DNA from 2 places in the Paenibacillus sp. FSL R5-0766 genome. Region 2 is predicted to be linked to the other one. Evidence: predicted binding sites of a transcription regulator. Region 2 holds the regulator's gene; the other holds the start of a gene.
The links. The regulator CtsR, encoded in region 2, represses protease genes until heat stress. The targets are predictions, from matches to a motif close to ATGGTCAATAAAGGTCAAACA.

Region 1: the regulator CtsR is predicted to act here: its motif matches at 8,109-8,129, upstream of clpP (ATP-dependent Clp endopeptidase proteolytic subunit ClpP).

What each region holds. Positions count from the first base shown of each region.
Region 1 covers NZ_CP150227.1:182,425-192,111, reverse strand. The annotation lists gene eno (phosphopyruvate hydratase) at 205-1,491, opposite strand; gene gpmI (2,3-bisphosphoglycerate-independent phosphoglycerate mutase) at 1,733-3,277, opposite strand; gene tpiA (triose-phosphate isomerase) at 3,279-4,031, opposite strand; gene MKY66_RS00915 (phosphoglycerate kinase) at 4,068-5,249, opposite strand; gene gap (type I glyceraldehyde-3-phosphate dehydrogenase) at 5,401-6,408, opposite strand; gene MKY66_RS00905 (sugar-binding domain-containing protein) at 6,515-7,540, opposite strand; tRNA gene MKY66_RS00900 (tRNA-Arg) at 7,967-8,041, shown strand; gene clpP (ATP-dependent Clp endopeptidase proteolytic subunit ClpP) at 8,218-8,814, shown strand; gene MKY66_RS00890 (stalk domain-containing protein) at 8,983-9,687, opposite strand, start outside.
Region 2 covers NZ_CP150227.1:6,170,981-6,180,667, forward strand. The annotation lists gene radA (DNA repair protein RadA) at 1-555, opposite strand, end outside; gene MKY66_RS26810 (ATP-dependent Clp protease ATP-binding subunit) at 828-3,290, opposite strand; gene MKY66_RS26815 (protein arginine kinase) at 3,476-4,546, opposite strand; gene MKY66_RS26820 (UvrB/UvrC motif-containing protein) at 4,575-5,099, opposite strand; gene MKY66_RS26825 (CtsR family transcriptional regulator) at 5,131-5,592, opposite strand; gene MKY66_RS26830 (GNAT family N-acetyltransferase) at 6,055-7,230, opposite strand; rRNA gene rrf (5S ribosomal RNA) at 7,409-7,525, opposite strand; rRNA gene MKY66_RS26840 (23S ribosomal RNA) at 7,669-9,687, opposite strand, start outside.

The DNA.
Region 1 (9,687 bases), 1.0 Mb from region 2:
ACCTCCTACCCATGTGGGCATACATCTCACCATAAAAACAGTTACTTTAATTGTAACATAGCTATGGTTGTACTACAAGTAGTACAGTTTATACAATGCCCTAAATTTCACCATCTGCTCGCTCCTTACGTTATGCCATTACATCGTTGCAATAAAAAAGACAAGCCGGTTACCCGGCTTGCCTGTAAAAGCTGGATATCCAGCTTATTTTTTAAGGTTGTAGAATCCTTTAAGACCATTGTATTGAGCCAGTTCACCCAGTTGATCCTCAATGCGGAGCAATTGGTTGTACTTCGCGATACGGTCTGTACGGGAAGGAGCACCCGTTTTGATTTGACCAGCGTTAGTTGCAACAGCGATATCAGCGATTGTGCTGTCTTCGGACTCACCGGAACGGTGGGAGATTACAGCTGTGTATCCTGCGCGTTTAGCCATTTCGATTGCATCAAATGTTTCAGTCAATGTACCGATTTGGTTAACTTTGATCAAGATGGAGTTACCGATACCTTCGTCGATACCTCTGCCCAGACGCTCAGTGTTTGTTACGAACAGGTCATCACCAACGAGTTGTACTTTGTCGCCCAATTTCTCAGTGAGCAATTTCCAACCATCCCAGTCATCTTCGGACATACCGTCTTCGATTGTGATGATTGGGTATTTCTCAACCCATGAAGCCAGAAGGTCAACATACTCAGCGGAAGTGTAAGATTTACCTTCGCCAGCAAGTGTGTACTTACCATCTTTGTAGAACTCAGTGGAAGCAACGTCCATACCCAGGAATACGTCAACGCCTGGTTTGTAACCAGCTTTTTCAATTGCTTCGATGATTGTAGTGATTGCTTCTTCGTTTGAACCAAGGTTTGGTGCGAAACCACCTTCGTCACCTACAGCTGTGTTCAAGCCTTTTGAGCTCAATACAGATTTCAGGTTGTGGAAGATCTCTGCGCCTACGCGAAGAGCTTCTTTGAAGCTTGGTGCTCCAACTGGAAGAACCATGAACTCTTGAACGTCGATGTTGTTGTCAGCATGCTCACCACCGTTGATGATGTTCATCATTGGAACTGGCAATGCTTTAGCGTTGAATCCGCCCAGGTAAACGTACAATGGCAGGTCCAGAGCGTCAGCAGCTGCGCGAGCTACTGCCATGGATACAGCCAGGATTGCGTTAGCACCCAGTTTACCTTTGTTTGGCGTACCATCCAAAGTGATCATCAATTTGTCGATACCCAGTTGATCCAATGCATCCATACCGATAACTTCTGGAGCGATTGTTTCGTTTACGTTTTTAACAGCTTGCAGAACACCTTTACCGAGGTAACGGGATTTGTCGCCATCGCGAAGCTCAACTGCTTCGTGGGCACCAGTGGATGCACCAGATGGAACGATTGCGCGTCCGATTGCGCCGGACTCCAGGTATACTTCAACTTCTACTGTAGGGTTACCGCGGGAGTCGAGGACTTCGCGAGCGTACACGTCAGAAATAATAGTCATTTGTGATAATCTCCTTTAAATTTAAATTTATTATAAATTAGGACCACTTGTGTTTTCCCTTTTCCACTACGTCAGCAGAATTGTCCTCTAATCGCTGTTATCCCCTGATTCCTTTGAACTTATTTTAATAAGTTGGAATCATGTGATAAAGGCGAACGCGTTGCTTCTTCGGACAATTTCTGCTTCCTTCGTTTGGGGGTAAACTCCAAACTTCCCAATTTCATATATGTTGTTGCGTAACTTATTTGCGGGTAGCGATGACGGATGTACCTGTCATCTCAGCCGGTTTAGGCAATTGCATCAGGTCAAGGATCGTAGGCGCGATATCCGCCAGGATTCCGCCTTCACGCAGGGTTACATTGGCATCGGTGACGATGAATGGAACCGGGTTCGTTGTATGAGCTGTGAACGGACGTCCTTTCTCATCGAACACCATATCCGCGTTACCATGATCCGCAGTGATCAGTACAACGCCACCTTTGGCAAGTACTGCATCCACAACACGGCCCATACACTCATCTGTTACTTCAACCGCTTTGATGGTAGGCTCCAGCATGCCGGAGTGTCCAACCATGTCAGGGTTAGCAAAGTTCAGAATGATGGCGTCATGTTTGTCTGCTTCGATCTCACGAACACATGCGTCAGCCACTTCATACGCGCTCATCTCTGGTTGCAGATCATACGTTGCAACTTTTGGTGAGTTGATCAGTACGCGAGTTTCGCCCGGAAGCTCTACATCACGACCGCCGCTGAAGAAGAAGGTAACGTGCGGGTATTTCTCAGTTTCTGCAATGCGCAGTTGTTTTTTATTGTTCTGTACCAGAACTTCACCCAGGGTGTTGTCGAGGTTCTTCGGCGAATAAGCCACATAACCTTCAACCGTCTCACTGAACAAGGTCAAGCATACAAAGTGCAAGCCCACAGGGAACTTCGGACCACGATCGAAACCGCGGAAATCCTGGTTTGTGAATACTTGCGACAACTGGATCGCACGGTCAGGACGGAAGTTGAGGAAGATAACGGAATCGCCGCTTTCTACCAAACCTACCGGCTCACCATCCGCTTTGACGATAACCGTTGGTTCAACGAATTCATCAAATACGGACTTCTCATAAGATTCTTCAACCGCTTTGAGTGGGTCGGTGTATTTTGGTCCATCTCCATAAACGATGGCGCGGTATGATTTCTCAACCCGTTCCCAACGTTTGTCACGGTCCATCGCGTAATAGCGACCTTGAACCGTTGCGATTTTACCTACTCCGACTTCTTCAATCTTAGCGATCAGCTTCTGCATGAAGTCTTTACCACTGTCTGGCATAACATCACGGCCATCCATGAAGGCATGAATATATACATCGTTCATTTCTTCTTTTTTGGCCAGATCCAGCATAGCAAACAGGTGGTCGATGTGACTATGTACGCCGCCATCGGACAACAAACCGTAAAGATGAAGCTTTTTGCCGCTTTGTTTCGCTTCGCGAACAGCTTTGACAAGTGTTTCATTGTCGTAGAACTCGCCGTCACGAATGGATTTGGAGATACGGGTCAAATCCTGGTATACGATCCGGCCGGCACCAATGTTCAGGTGACCTACCTCGGAATTCCCCATTTGCCCTTCTGGCAAACCTACAGCTTCACCGCAAGCAGTGAGTGTTGTATGTGGGAATTGGCTCATGAAACGGTCGTAGTTCGGTTTCTTGGCTTGCGCTACCGCGTTGCCTTCCACCGTGTTACGCAGACCAAAGCCATCCATGATGATCAGTGCTACAGGTTTTGGAGCTGTCATCTTACTTCGCCCCCTCAACAAGCGCGATGAACGAAGCCGGCTGCAAGCTGGCACCGCCAACAAGTGCGCCGTCGATGTCGCTTTGTCCGAGGTATTCTGTTACGTTTTCCGGTTTAACACTGCCGCCGTATTGAATACGAACTGCACTCGCAACCGTCTCGTTGTACAGATCCTTCACCAGTGTACGGATGTAAGCAATAACTTCATTCGCATCTTGGGAAGTGGAGGATTTGCCTGTACCAATCGCCCAGATTGGCTCATAAGCGATAACAACTTGTGCCGCTTGCTCTGCAGACAGACCTGCAAAAGCAGCTACTGTTTGCACTTTGCATACGTCTTTTGTTTGGTTCGCTTCACGCTCTTCAAGCGTCTCACCAAGGCAAAAGATTGGAGTCAATCCGTGACGGAATGCTGCATGCAACTTTTTATTGACAGTCTCATCGGTTTCCGCAAAATATTGACGGCGCTCCGAGTGACCAATAATGACATAATCCACACCCAGGTCTTTCAGCATCACGCCGCTGATTTCACCTGTGAATGCACCGTTATCTTCAAAGTGAAGATTTTGTGCACCAATTTTGATGTTTGTGCCTTTAACGGCTTCTACCAGGGATGGCAGATTTGTAAACGGTGCGCAGATTACAGTCTCCACGCCTTCAACTTCCGCTTTTCCTTTAACTTCCTGAATGAAGTCATTGGATTCGGAAACCGTTTTGAACATTTTCCAGTTACCTGCGATAATCGGTGTTCTCATGGGTTTCAACTCCTTCATGCTATAGGCTACTAAAACTTACTTGTCGTTCAATGCCACTACGCCTGGAAGTACTTTACCTTCCATGAACTCGAGCGATGCACCACCACCTGTAGAGATGTGGTTCATCTTGTCAGCCAATTTGAACTTCTCAGCTGCTGCTGCGGAGTCACCGCCACCAATTACAGTGTAAGCTTCTGTCTCAGCGCAAGCTTCTGCTACTGCACGAGTACCGTGGGAGAATGGCTCGATTTCAAATACGCCCATTGGTCCGTTCCATACAACCAATTTGGAGTTTTTGATAACGTCAGCATAGATCTCACGTGTTTTAGGACCGATGTCGATACCTTCCCAATCTGCTGGGATGCCATCGATGTCAACGATTTGTGTGTTTGCTTTCGCACTGAAATCGTCAGACACTACGATATCTACCGGCAGGTAGAAGTTTTTGCCCAATTTTTTCGCTTTTTCAATAAAACCGAGAGCAACATCAAGTTTGGAATCATCCAGCAAGGATTGTCCAATTTCATGTCCTTGTGCTTTGAAGAACGTGTAAGTCAGACCGCCACCGATGATTACGTTGTCTGCAATGTTCAGCAGGTTGTCGATTACATCGATTTTGTCCTTAACTTTGGATCCACCAATGATAGCTGTGAAAGGACGCTCAGGGTTGGAGATTGCTTTACCCAACACTTCAAGTTCTTTCTCCATCAACAAACCGGACACTGCTGGAAGCAAGTGAGCGATTCCTTCAGTCGAAGCGTGTGCTCTGTGAGCCGCGCCAAACGCATCATTAACGAAAACGTCAGCCAGTTCAGCGAATTGTTTTGCGAGTTCCGAATCGTTTTTCTCTTCGCCTGCGTGGAAACGAACGTTTTCAAGCAACAATACGTCGCCGTTGTTCAGTTCAGCGATTTGAGCTTTAACAGCGTCACCAACGGAATCGTCAGCTTTAACAACTGTTTTACCAAGCAATTCAGACAAACGCTCAGCTGCTGGAGTCAAACGCAAGGATTCAACCACTTCGCCGTTAGGACGACCCATGTGACTTGCCAAAATGACCTTAGCGCCTTTTTCAATCAAGAAGTTGATTGTAGGAAGCGTTGCACGAATACGTTTGTCATCTGTAATTTTACCATCTTCGAGCGGCACATTGAAATCTACACGGACAAAAGCCCGTTTTCCTGTCAATTCGATATCGCGTACACTTTTTTTGTTCATCTGTATTTCCTCCGCACCCATGTATTTGGTGGACCAATCAAGAGCTATAATCCCTCGTCAATCCTGGTGTTTTTGAGAAATTTGCAAAATGTAGATATATAAAGAGCGGAAACAATATAGCATCTGTTTCCGCTCTATGTTATTGCAGATATTACTTAATCATTTTTGCAAAGTGCTCCAAAGTGCGAACCAATTGTGCAGTGTAGGACATTTCATTGTCATACCAAGCTACAGTTTTAACCAATTGTTGGTCGCCAACAGTCAGAACTTTAGTTTGAGTGGCATCAAACAGGGAACCGAAAGTGATTCCTTGGATATCGGAAGATACGATTTCGTCTTCTGTGTATCCGAAAGTTTCTGGATCGGAAGCTTCTTGCATAGCTGCGTTAACTTCTTCAGCAGTTACTTTTTTGTTCAGAACAGTTACGAGCTCAGTCAGGGAACCAGTAGCTACTGGTACACGTTGAGCTGCACCATCAAGGATTCCTTGCAGTTCTGGGATTACCAGACCGATTGCTTTAGCAGCACCAGTTGTGTTAGGGATGATGTTTTCAGCTGCTGCGCGAGCACGACGGAAGTCACCTTTAGGGTGTGGAGCATCCAACGTGTTTTGGTCGCCAGTGTAAGCGTGAATTGTAGTCATCAAACCTTGAACGATTCCGAATTTGTCTTGCAGTGTTTTTGCCATAGGTGCCAGGCAGTTTGTTGTGCAAGATGCGCCGGAGATTACAGTTTCAGTACCGTCGAGGATTTCATGGTTTACGTTGTAAACGATGGTTTTCATGTCGCCAGTAGCTGGTGCGGAGATAACAACTTTCTTAGCTCCACCTTTCAAGTGTTTCTCAGCTGCTTCTTTCGTTGTGAAGAAACCAGTACATTCCAGAACGATATCTACGCCCAGGTCGCCCCAAGGAAGTTCTTCCGGGTTACGGTTAGCCAATACTTTAACTTCTTTGCCGTTCACTTTGAAGAAACCATCGTGTACTTCAACATCGCCATCGAAGCGACCTTGAGTTGTATCATATTTGAGCAAATGAGCGAGCATTTTAGCGTCAGTCAAGTCATTGATTGCTACTACCTCGATGCCTGCTACATTTTGAATACGGCGGAATGCCAAGCGTCCAATACGTCCAAAACCGTTAATACCTACTTTAATCATGAGTAAGTTCCTCCCAAGTTTTGATTAATTTTTTATGAAACTTATATATTCAAGACAGACGGTGAAGTCCGTCAAGACAACAATTGTCGTGATGCAATGTAAACCCTTATTCCATTTCAGCAACGATGACTTCGGCAGCAGCCTCATCAATAATCAGAATATCTTCCTGACCAAATCGCAACACGGAGTGTATTGCAGCAGCTTTGCTTTTGCCACCTGCAATTCCAATTACAACATCGGTTCGTTCAATATCCTGAAGTCGCATACCCAGTGTAAGCATGGTATGTACAACCTCACCCTGATCATTAAAGTAATAACCGAAAGATTCAGATACGGCCCCTTGCTCCTGAAGTTCATCTATAATCTCCGTCGCAAGTTTGCGTCTTTTGGCCATCTCTACGGCATCACCAATTCCATGAATAACAATCCGTGATTGCCTGATCAGCTGCAGAATCTCCTGAACACTAGGGTCCTGGATTAATGATTCATAGGCATGATCACTGAGCAAATCCGGTACATGCAGGAGTTTGTATTGCGCCCCTACCCGTTTTGCCATTGTGGATGCGATCGTATTAGCCTGAATTTCAAGGCTTTCTCCAAGTCCACCGCGTGCTGGTACAAACCAGACACCTTTGAGCGATGTTGGCGGAGTCAGTTGCTCTGCGACTTCGGCCGTTGTTGAACCGCCAGTAACGGCGACAACGTCGTTGTCACTCATGATATTGCCGAGAGCCTTCGCTCCGGCTCTGCCCAGTTCCCTTTTGGCAAATGGAGAAACGTCCGAATCACCAGGAACCACAACTACCTTTTGCAGACCGTAGGCTTGCTTGATGCGCTCTTCCAGCTCGGATAATCCGAACAACTCTTTGGCTACGGGCTCTAACTGCTGCAGCAAATCATACCCTGCCTCGCTGATCTTCATTCCTGCACTGTCAATTTCAATAAGTCCCTGAGCCTTTAACAGATCGGTCTCAGCCCTCAGAACCCGCTCGGTCATCTGCATGGAATTAGCTAACGTTCTCCGTCCGATCACATCCGATAACATGATCTGTTGCAGAATCGTATACCTCTTTTTCAAGATATCCATGAGATCAGGCAGAAGCTGCTTTTGTATTTCTAAAATCGTTCGCATGCTTTCCACTCCCGCAAGTTCTCGTTCTAAGCTCTCTTTCTTGGCCCTAAAACGTCCCGGGTTAACTTTTTAAGTCCCACGTCTATTCTACCTAAAACTGACGTGACATGCAAGTGTTTCAACGTGTTATTTCGACACGCATTCAGCGTTTGTACGCGCCTATTTTCACAATCTTAGACTTCCATGATCTAGGACTAGCTCACGCATACCATATATAGAAGAAACAAATGAATCCAATCTACATATCGCTCAGAATCACATTTCATACGGCATGTCCAAAACCTCTAATAGCATTTACTTAAATGCACTCTTTATCCACTCTTCTTCATCATGATCATTTTTAGGTTAATCCAAACCAATACCACAACCAACTGCTTGCAATTAAATATTTCATGAGCTATAATCATTATTGCTGTCACATAATGTGCGCCCGTGGTCCAATGGATATGACGTAGGCCTCCGAAGCCTGAGATCCAAGTTCGATTCTTGGCGGGCGCGCCATTTTTAATTAACAGCTCATAACCCTTTTAACCAACGAAACCGGAAAGGTTTCTTTTTTTTGCAAGTTAGTTTGACTTTCTTTGACTTTTTGTTTGGAATTGTTTATTATGTGGGTAATACGGTAACAGTTTAAGTATAAACACCAATAACATTTACATTCCAAGGAGGTTTTTCACGTGAGTTTTATTCCAATGGTCGTTGAACAGAGCAACCGGGGTGAGCGCGCCTACGACATCTACTCCAGATTGCTGAAGGATCGTATTATTTTCCTTGGTAGCGATGTTAATGACGTAGTGGCTAATGCCATTATGGCACAGATGTTGTTCCTGGCTGCGGAAGATCCGGAGAAAGACATTCACTTATACATCAACAGCCCAGGCGGATCGATTACAGCCGGTATGGCGATTTACGATACAATGCAATTCATCAAACCGGATGTATCTACCATCTGTGTAGGTATGGCGGCTTCCATGGGTGCATTCTTGTTGAATGCCGGTGCAAAAGGTAAACGTTTTGCATTACCAAACAGTGAAATTATGATTCACCAACCACTTGGTGGTGCACAAGGTCAGGCTTCTGACATCGAAATCCGTGCTCGTCGCATTTTGAAAATGCGTGATACGTTGAACCGCATCATCTCTGAGCGTTCAGGTCAACCGCTGGAGCGGATTGAGAAAGATACAGATCGTGACTACTTCATGAGTGCTGCTGAAGCCGCCGATTACGGTATCATTGATAAAGTCATCGAAAACGTAGGTTCCCAAGGTATCTAAGTGTTATGTAGACCCCGGTCTACGAGTTAACGTAATCAAAACCTAACGTAACCAGCAACACTTCGTGTGTTGCCCATACGCAAAGAAGCCCTCATCATAATCATGATGGGGGCTTCTTCTTTTTCATTTTATAAGAAAGATAACTTAAGAGTGCACGATGATGATTCTTTACTTGCTTCCAGTTACATTACTGAAAGGTTCTGTGCCTTTAGGGAGAAGCTCTTTATACGTAAATGGCATTTCAGGGAAGCCCTCTGCGTACGCCGTATATTCATACAACTGGAAGAACACAACTACACCCGTTGGTGTCACATAGAAATCTTGATCTTTATTTAACCCTTTATAACCGTCGAGGTATCCACCGCGGGCTTTCAGTTGATCGCCCACTTTTTTACCCAACGTCTCGCGCATGGTTTTGTTATTTTGCAGCACATCATCTAACGTAAGCTCCTTACCTGTGTCCAGTGCAAAGGTGTGGCCCGTACGGTATGTCATCCCGTGAGCGCCAGCATAATCCTCGTATCGTTGTGTAATGAGTCCCAACACGCCTTTTTCGTTATATGTCACTACATAAGAGCTCTCAAATGCATATGGACGGTCGGCCGTTGCACCGCCGAATTCAGATGTTTGTTTCTTGAAGGCAGCTACATGAGCATCCACTTCATCTTTCAATACTTTGTTGATCGCCACCTCAGCTTCTTTGCTCGCAAGGCCACTCACTTGCGGATATTGAACATCCACAATAGCATTTTTCACCGTAACATTGACTGTTGCCGCTTTAACTTTCACGTTATTTTGTTTCACCTTGCTGAGGGTCAACGTTTTGGTTTTGCCATCCCAATCTCCCTGTACACCCAGATAATCTCTCATTGC
Region 2 (9,687 bases):
CGCACTGGTAACTTCGGGAAGATATACCGTCTGAATGGAGTCGATGACAAGAAAATGCGGCTGGATCTGATCCACCGCTTCCTCTACACGTTCCATATTGGTTTCACACAGTACATACAACTCGGCAGAGAGTGCCCCGAGACGGTCTGCCCGCAATTTGGTTTGCTTGACTGATTCCTCACCGGAAACATATAACACACGCAAACCCGAATGCGTCAAAGCATGTGACGTCTGCAACATCAACGTTGATTTACCAATACCCGGATCTCCGCCCACCAGAACGAGTGAACCCGGAACAATTCCGCCACCCAATACCCGGTTCAACTCTCCGATTCCAGTCTGTACACGCGGTTCCTGACCGCTATCTATATCTATGATAGGAAGCGGTTTATCTTTACTGTCAAACAGAGGAGAATTTCTCCCTTGTGTTTTGACCACCGTCTCTGTTTCTTCCACCATTGAATTCCATGACTGACAACCCGGACACTTACCGTACCACTTGGGGGCTTCATAGCCGCATTCCGTACATTGAAACTTGGTTTTAACTTTGGCCACTTCAGCACTCCTATAATTTAATTTTATAACAGCATTTTGCATTATTCGACGAATTTCACCCAAACTCCCTGACGTGCAGGGTTACTAAAAGTTTACCATTGTTTGAGATTTTTCGTAAAGGATTATCGCAAACTTTACACATGTTCCTGACATAATCATGTCCGTCTTCTGTCCAAAGTGCAAAAAATCCCCCCCGGCCGAAGCCGAGAAGGATTTGATTAAGGATTATGGATCAATACAAGCTGAAGTTTAACTTCAAAGCTTGCTACATATTATTTAGTTTCGATTTCCTCATTGGACGGAACGACCACGTCTTTTTTCGTAACAGAGAGTGCACCGTTCTCTTCGTCGATGAGCAATGAATCCCCTTTGGTTACGTTACCTGTGAGCAACTCTTCGGACAATTTGTCCTCGATATGCTTCTGGATCGCCCGACGAAGCGGACGCGCACCGTAAGCTGGATCAAAGCCTGACTTCGCAAGGAAAGACTTGGCATTATCAGTGAGTTCGAAATCGACCTCATGTTCGAGCAGTCGTTTACGAAGTTCTTCACTCATAAGCGTAACAATTTCAGCGATGTGTTTTTCTTCGAGTGAATGGAACACGATAATTTCATCAATCCGGTTAAGGAACTCTGGACGGAAGCTTTTCTTCAGCTCATCCATTACTTTCCCCTTCATGTTGTCATAATCTGCTCCTGCATCTACAACTGCAGTGAAGCCCAGTGTAGAGTTACGTTTGATCGCTTCGGCACCCACGTTGGATGTTAGAATGATCAGCGTATTACGGAAGTCAACGACGCGACCTTTAGAATCCGTCAGTCGACCATCCTCAAGCACTTGTAACAAGATATTGAATACTTCTGGATGTGCTTTCTCGATTTCATCGAGCAGGACTACGGAATATGGTTTGCGACGAACTTTCTCTGTCAGCTGGCCACCTTCTTCGTACCCAACATATCCTGGAGGCGCTCCGACAAGTCGGGAAGTCGAGTGTTTCTCACCATACTCGGACATATCAATCCGGATTACTGCATTTTCATCGCCGAACATCGCTTCAGCCAGAGCACGAGCAAGTTCTGTTTTACCTACCCCTGTAGGGCCGAGGAAAATGAATGAACCCATCGGACGTTTTGGATCTTTAAGTCCTGCACGAGCACGACGAACCGCACGGCTGACAGACTTCACTGCCTCATCCTGACCGATGACACGTTCATGTAGAATAGACTCCAGATTCATCAGACGCTGTGTCTCTTCTTCTTTCAGTTGGTTCACAGGGATTCCTGTCCAGCTGGCTACCACTTGTGCGATATCCTCAGGAGTAACCTCGGAATCGGTGCGGCCTTGTTTCTCTTTCCACTGGTTCTTCGTTACATCCAGCTCTTCACGGATTTTTTGTTCCGTATCACGCAGAGCTGCTGCTTTTTCGAACTCCTGACTTTGAACTGCAGCGTCTTTTTCCTTACGGATATCTTCCAGACGGCTTTCCAGTTGTTTCAGGTTTGGTGGGATCGTGTAAGAGTTCAATCTTACTTTGGAACCCGCTTCATCAATCAGGTCAATCGCTTTATCTGGCAGGAAACGGTCTGTAATGTAACGGTCAGACAGTTTAACCGCCTGCACAATTGCTTCGTCCGTAATTTTCACGCGGTGATGCGCCTCATAACGGTCACGCAAGCCGTGCAAGATTTGAATCGCTTCTTCCGGAGAAGGCTGATCTACAGTAATCGGTTGGAAACGACGCTCAAGCGCTGCATCCTTCTCGATGTATTTACGATATTCATCCAGTGTTGTCGCACCGATACATTGCAATTCTCCACGGGCCAGAGCCGGTTTCAAAATGTTAGAAGCATCGATGGCACCTTCAGCTCCGCCTGCGCCAATTAAGGTATGCAATTCGTCGATAAACAGGACAATGTTACCTGCTTGGCGAATCTCATCCATGATTTTTTTCAGACGATCTTCGAACTCACCACGATATTTGGTTCCAGCGACTACTGAACCCATATCCAGGGTCATTACCCGTTTGTCGCGCAATGTTTCCGGAATCTCATTTGCAATGATTTTTTGTGCAAGGCCTTCAGCAATCGCTGTTTTACCTACACCTGGCTCACCGATCAATACCGGGTTGTTCTTCGTACGACGGCTGAGCACCTGAATGACACGTTCAATTTCTTTACTACGTCCAATGACTGGGTCCAGGTTGTTCTCTCTCGCATAAGCCGTGAGGTCACGTGCCAGACTGTCCAGCGTTGGTGTGCTTACATTGGCAGGTGTTCCATTATGGCTGGATACAGCTTCACTGCTGCCAAGCAACTGCAGCACTTGTTGCCGTGCTTTGTTCAGGCTAATACCCAGGTTATTGAGCACACGTGCTGCAACACCCTCGCCTTCACGAATCAATCCGAGCAGGATATGCTCAGTTCCTACATAGGTGTGGCCCAATTTACGAGCTTCATCCATAGACAGTTCAATTACTTTTTTCGCACGTGGCGTATATGCAATGTTGGTAGGTTGCTCTTGGCCACGGCCAATCAGCGTTTCTACTTCATCCTGAATTTTTTCCAATCCGAGTCCCAGGCCGATCAGTGCTTTGGCTGCGATGCCTTCGCCTTCACGAATGAGGCCGAGCAAAATATGCTCAGTACCGATGTTATTATGACCGAGACGGACAGCTTCTTCCTGTGCGAGTGCGAGCACCTTTTGGGCCCGTTCCGTAAATCTTCCAAACATCATATCTCCTGCACCTCCATGGTTTTGGATAAAACGAGGGTCATGTAATAAAATAACCGTCGTATTCTTCATATCATTCTTGTTTGCAGCCGTGCTGCGAATAAAGTCATGCGGCATTTGTACATGCCTTATTATATAAAAGCCGCAATGCGGCATGAAACCATAATTCAATACTATATCAGGCTAAACTAGGACTGCTTCGCTGCATTGATCGTATCACGAATCAACTGAGCACGGTAGATGTCACGCTCATCTGTGCGCATATCTTCCCCAAATGTTTTCTGCAAAAATCCCGGCTGTGTCATCACATTCAATTCATTCATTACCGTGATGGACAGTCCATCCAACAATCCGAGATCCACGCCAAGGCGTACATCCGATAAGCGCTGTGCAGCTTCCTTGGAATCAACAATAGCTGCATGAGACAATATGCCATAAGAACGCATGACCCGATCCGTAATCCGAAGTCTGGAGTCGGTAATTAACCGTTCTCTCGCCGTACGTTCATGACCAATCATCTGTAACACAACACCATGCAGGTTCTCGATGACTTCCTGTTCGGTCTGTCCCAAAGTAATCTGGTTCGAGATCTGGAACAGGTTACCCATCGCCTCGCTACCTTCACCGTATATCCCTCTTACCGTCAATCCCACCTGGGAAACTGCGGTTAGAATACGGCCAATCTGTTGTGTCATCACCAGTGCAGGCAAGTGCATCATGACCGATGCTCTGACACCTGTACCTACATTGGTAGGGCAGCTGGTTAAGTATCCTCTGCGATCATCAAAAGCATAATCCACATGCGCTTCAAAAGCATCATCTATTGCGGAAGCTTTCTCCCAGGCTTCTTTCACCTGAAACCCCGGATAGAGGCACTGGATACGAAGATGATCCTCTTCATTAATCATAATACTGACAGACTCATCCTCACTGAGAATAACCGCACCATTCCTGGATTCATTCGCAAGACTTGGACTGATGAGATGTTTCTCCACCAGCACCCGTTTGTCGAGTTCGTCAATATCGATCAGATCCAACGTATGAAAATCCCCAAAGGCATGAACGTCATCGTATTGAAGTACTTCGCTCAGCTTATTCAGCACCTCTTCCGATTGCTCATTGGAAGCCAGCATCGGAAACGGAACATGCTGAAGGTTGCGTGCAATCCGGACACGGCTGCTAATGACAATTTCGGAATCAGCCGCATCACTGCGCATCCAGTCGCTGAGCGCCTTCTCTGTAAAGCGCAGATTAGGCATTACGCATCCCTCCTACTCATGACAAACTTTACTCCTGAGCTATTCCTTTTTCAAGTCCTCTGATCTGGTCACGGATCTGGGCCGCCTCTTCAAATTCCTCTTGTGCGATGCTCTCTTGGAGCTCACGCTTCAGATCAGCAATTTGCCGTTTCACCTTGATGCGACCACCAGCTCGTGCAGGCACTTTGCCTACATGGGACGTATTACCATGAACCCGCTTGAACAAAGGATCTAGACGACTGTCAAAATATTTATAACATGAACTGCAGCCGAATCGGCCTATCTTACTAAATTGTGCGTACGTCATACCACACTCTTCACATTGAAGAGCTTTTGCAGGTGGTGTTCCTGCCGATCCACTTTTGCCGGCTGGATCAAAATCAAGCAATCCGGACAACAAGTTGTGAATGGAAAACCCACCTGCTGTTCCAGGGATCATTTCCCCTTTTTCACGGGCACATGACTCACAAATATGAAATTCCGTCTTCTCTCCATTTACGATCTTCGTAAAATGAAGTGTCGCCGGACGTTTATTGCATTCTTGGCACAGCATATTGATGTACCTCCTTTGACCCCGATAGTTTTCATTTACCGAGCAAAGATATTAACATCGCCTTCAACATTCTGGCACGAATTTGATCCCGGTAAGGAAGTTTGACCAATATAACCTCTCTAGATACAGCAGCTCGCATCAACCCGGCTTCCCGCTTGCTCAAGAAGCGCGCTTCTTCCAATTGATAGATCAGACCTTCGGCAGCTGTCTGCCCGATCTCTTCACCAATACTATGGTGCAAATGATTATGCAGAGCTGATTGGGCCGGTAATTCAATGCGCTGTATGCGAACATAACCACCACCGCCGCGTTTACTCTCTACCAGGTATCCCTTCTCGAGTGTAAAACGTGTGCTGATGACATAATTGATCTGGGAAGGTACACATGAGAATTGATCTGCCAGATCATTACGCTGAATTTCAACCATTCCTTCGGGACTTTCATGCAAAATACTCTTCAGATATCGTTCGATAATATCAGAGATATTACGCATCCAATCATCCTCCACTGTCTGAAACGTTAAGTCAATAAGGACCCACACGCCCCCACAGAGTACACCTTCTCTACCCATTTAACCAATTAGGGAAACAGCGAATCTTGCTTCCACAGGTGTTAACAGGAGAGCGAAGGAAGCACGAAGGTCCTTTAATATTCCCTTGATCCTCCGACGAAATGAATCCCGTATATTGGCGATCATGCATCAGATTGTAGAAAGGAAAGCTACTTAAGTATTAAACCTTTAGTTGACTTTGACTTTCTTTGACTTTATAACCATTATAGCATATTTTGTGGTTTTGCCAAGTGGGGTCACTATTCATTTTTTACGATTTTACACGAAATATTCCCCGGACACAAAAAAACCTCCCCAAAATTGCTGGAGAAGTCCATTTGTCTTTCAATCACGCCGTATTTCTATATAAGCTAATCAAGTTAAGTGGAGCAGTGAGAATAGTCATCAGAAGAAATCGAGCAAATAGGTTTCCCGTTCAGGAATCGCTTGTTCCAAAGCCTTGATTGCTCTGTTCGGTCCGTGAATTCTTCCGATTCGTGCCATTTCCGTTGGTCTGCGATATCCCATCAGCACCGCGGTAAGGGATTGAATATCCACCTTAATGGTCTGATCATCAGTAATTGGCTCCGATGTTTTCCATATGGACGCCGTTCCGTTCATTGCCACGTTTAATTGCCATGCCCCTTCATTCCATGGAGCGTGGGCATCTTCTACCTGAAGTACAATCTGCACCGGTGAGTCCTGGCTTGCAAAGGGATACTGGGATATAAACTGCTCTACACTAACGATACGCGCCATAAAATAAGGTACAATCTCCTGCTGAATCCGTGGGTTATCCAATTGGAAGGCAAGCGTATCACTGGCAGGCGCCTGCAACGTAACTTCCTGAATCATTGAATCATGGTTGGCAATGAAGGTCCACAGCCCTTGCCTAGCCTCTTCATTCAGATAGATGATCTCTTTAATGGTAAACTTATTTTCCTTAACCTCATATAAAAGATAACCTTGTGCTGCATCAGCTTCATCGTAATATACAGCCTTCTGGCTAGTCCCGTTAACAAGAACTGAATTCTCCCACCTTGCATCATCCCGAACCAGAGTTCCGTTATAACGCTCAGCATACGCACTGTATACTACCTTTAATATGCTGAGGCCCGGATCCCCACGCCGAATTGTTCCAGGTGTCGCTTTTTTCAGAGGCAAATGAGCTGTAGGTACTTTATAACGTTTAAATTCAACATACGTCTCCCATCCATACTTCCGATAGAAACCAAAAGAGAATGGATGCAAGAATGATATGCTCTGTTTGTTACGATTCATTTCTTCCAACGCATGCTTCAGCAGACCCGCTACCCAGCCTTTGCGTCTATACTCTGGCCAGGTGGCAACACCCGCAATACCGCCCATCTCGAACGATCTGCCATGAATATAGGTTTGAAAAGGAATGATGTGAAGTTTGGCTCCTAGCTGCCCGTCCTCATATACACCCCATATATCCTGTGACGAAAATTGACTCCGCCGTTTTTCTTTCTGTTCTTCACTCATTACTACTTGAAAAGCATATTCGGAGAGTGCCATCGCCGGTTCAAAATCATCTACCGTCAATTTCTGAATTTCCATGTTGTCCTACACCCCATTCGCTAGAGTTATATCAATCCAAATCATGGCCTGATATCTGATATATGTACCCCTTAGAGTGTGTCAGAGGATTCTTACAAAGTCAAATAAGAGATGCTTCCGCATCCCCTAAAATAAACAAATAAAAACCACCACCGAATAACATCGGCAGTGGTTCTTCGCTTGGCGGCGTCCTACTCTCCCAGGACCCTGCGGTCCAAGTACCATCGGCGCTAGAGGGCTTAACGGTCGTGTTCGGGATGGGTACGTGTGGAACCCCTCCGCCATCGCCACCAAACGCGATTTGTCGAAGCATAGCTTCTTAAAATCAGATATGGAACTGAAAATTATACACACGTTCTGTGATGTACCAATTTTCATTTCAGAGATCGTTCTCTGAAAACTAGATTCGAAACGAAACACGCGAATTACAACTTGCTATTGGATAAGCCCTCGACCGATTAGTACTGGTCAGCTCCATGCATTGCTGCACTTCCACCCCCAGCCTATCTACCTCGTCGTCTTCAAGGGGTCTTACATACTGGGAAATCTCATCTTGAGGGGGGCTTCACGCTTAGATGCTTTCAGCGTTTATCCCGTCCGTACATAGCTACCCAGCGGTGCTCCTGGCGGAACAACTGGTACACCAGCGGTACGTCCATCCCGGTCCTCTCGTACTAAGGACAGCTCCTCTCAAATTTCCTACGCCCACGACAGATAGGGACCGAACTGTCTCACGACGTTCTGAACCCAGCTCGCGTACCGCTTTAATGGGCGAACAGCCCAACCCTTGGGACCTACTTCAGCCCCAGGATGCGATGAGCCGACATCGAGGTGCCAAACCTCCCCGTCGATGTGGACTCTTGGGGGAGATAAGCCTGTTATCCCCAGGGTAGCTTTTATCCGTTGAGCGATGGCCCTTCCATGCGGTACCACCGGATCACTAAGCCCGACTTTCGTCCCTGCTCGACTTGTAGGTCTCGCAGTCAAGCTCCCTTATGCCTTTGCACTCTTCGAATGATTTCCAACCATTCTGAGGGAACCTTTGGGCGCCTCCGTTACTCTTTAGGAGGCGACCGCCCCAGTCAAACTGCCCACCTGACACTGTCCCCGCACCGGATTACGGTACCAGGTTAGAACCTAGATACGATCAGGGTGGTATCCCAACGTTGCCTCCACAGAAGCTGGCGCTCATGCTTCAAAGGCTCCCACCTATCCTGTACAGATCGTACCCAAATTCAATATCAAGCTGCAGTAAAGCTCCATGGGGTCTTTCCGTCTTGTCGCGGGTAACCTGCATCTTCACAGGTATTAAAATTTCACCGGATCTCTCGTTGAGACAGCGCCCAAGTCGTTACGCCATTCGTGCGGGTCAGAATTTACCTGACAAGGAATTTCGCTACCTTAGGACCGTTATAGTTACGGCCGCCGTTTACTGGGGCTTCGGTTCACAGCTTCGGGACTAGTCCCTAACCACTCCCCTTAACCTTCCAGCACCGGGCAGGCGTCAGCCCGTATACTTCGCCTTACGGCTTCGCACAGACCTGTGTTTTTGCTAAACAGTCGCTTGGGCCTTTTCACTGCGGCCCCCTCGTGCTATTCACACTACCGGGGCACCCCTTCTCCCGAAGTTACGGGGTCATTTTGCCGAGTTCCTTAACGAGAGTTCTTCCGCGCGCCTTAGAATACTCTTCTCGCCTACCTGTGTCGGTTTGCGGTACGGGCACCATCACCTGGCTAGAGGCTTTTCTTGGCAGTGTGAGATCATGACCTTCGCTACTATAATTTTCGCTCCCCATCACAGCTCAGCCTTACAATGTGCGGATTTGCCTACACATCAGCCTTACTGCTTAGACGGACATCCATCAGTCCGCGTCACTACCCTACTGCGTCCCCCCATTGCTCATAACGGCTTACGGTGGTACAGGAATTTCGACCTGTTGTCCTTCGACTACGCCTTTCGGCCTCGCCTTAGGTCCCGACTTACCCTGAGCGGACGAGCCTTCCTCAGGAACCCTTAGGCTTTCGGCGGATCAGATTCTCACTGATCTTTTCGTTACTCATACCGGCATTCTCACTTGTATAATGTCCAGCGCTCCTTACGGTACACCTTCAACCCTTATACAACGCTCCCCTACCCCTGATGCATAGCATCAAGCCATAGCTTCGGTGGTGTGTTTAGCCCCGTTACATTTTCGGCGCAGAGTCACTCGACCAGTGAGCTATTACGCACTCTTTCAATGGTGGCTGCTTCTAAGCCAACATCCTGGTTGTCTGTGCAACTCCACATCCTTTCCCACTTAACACACACTTGGGGACCTTAGCTGATGGTCTGGGCTGTTTCCCTTTTGACAATGGATCTTAGCACTCACTGTCTGACTCCCGGAAGTAAGTCTATGGCATTCGGAGTTTGACTGAGCTTGGTAACCCTTGCGGGCCCCGCACCCAATCAGTGCTCTA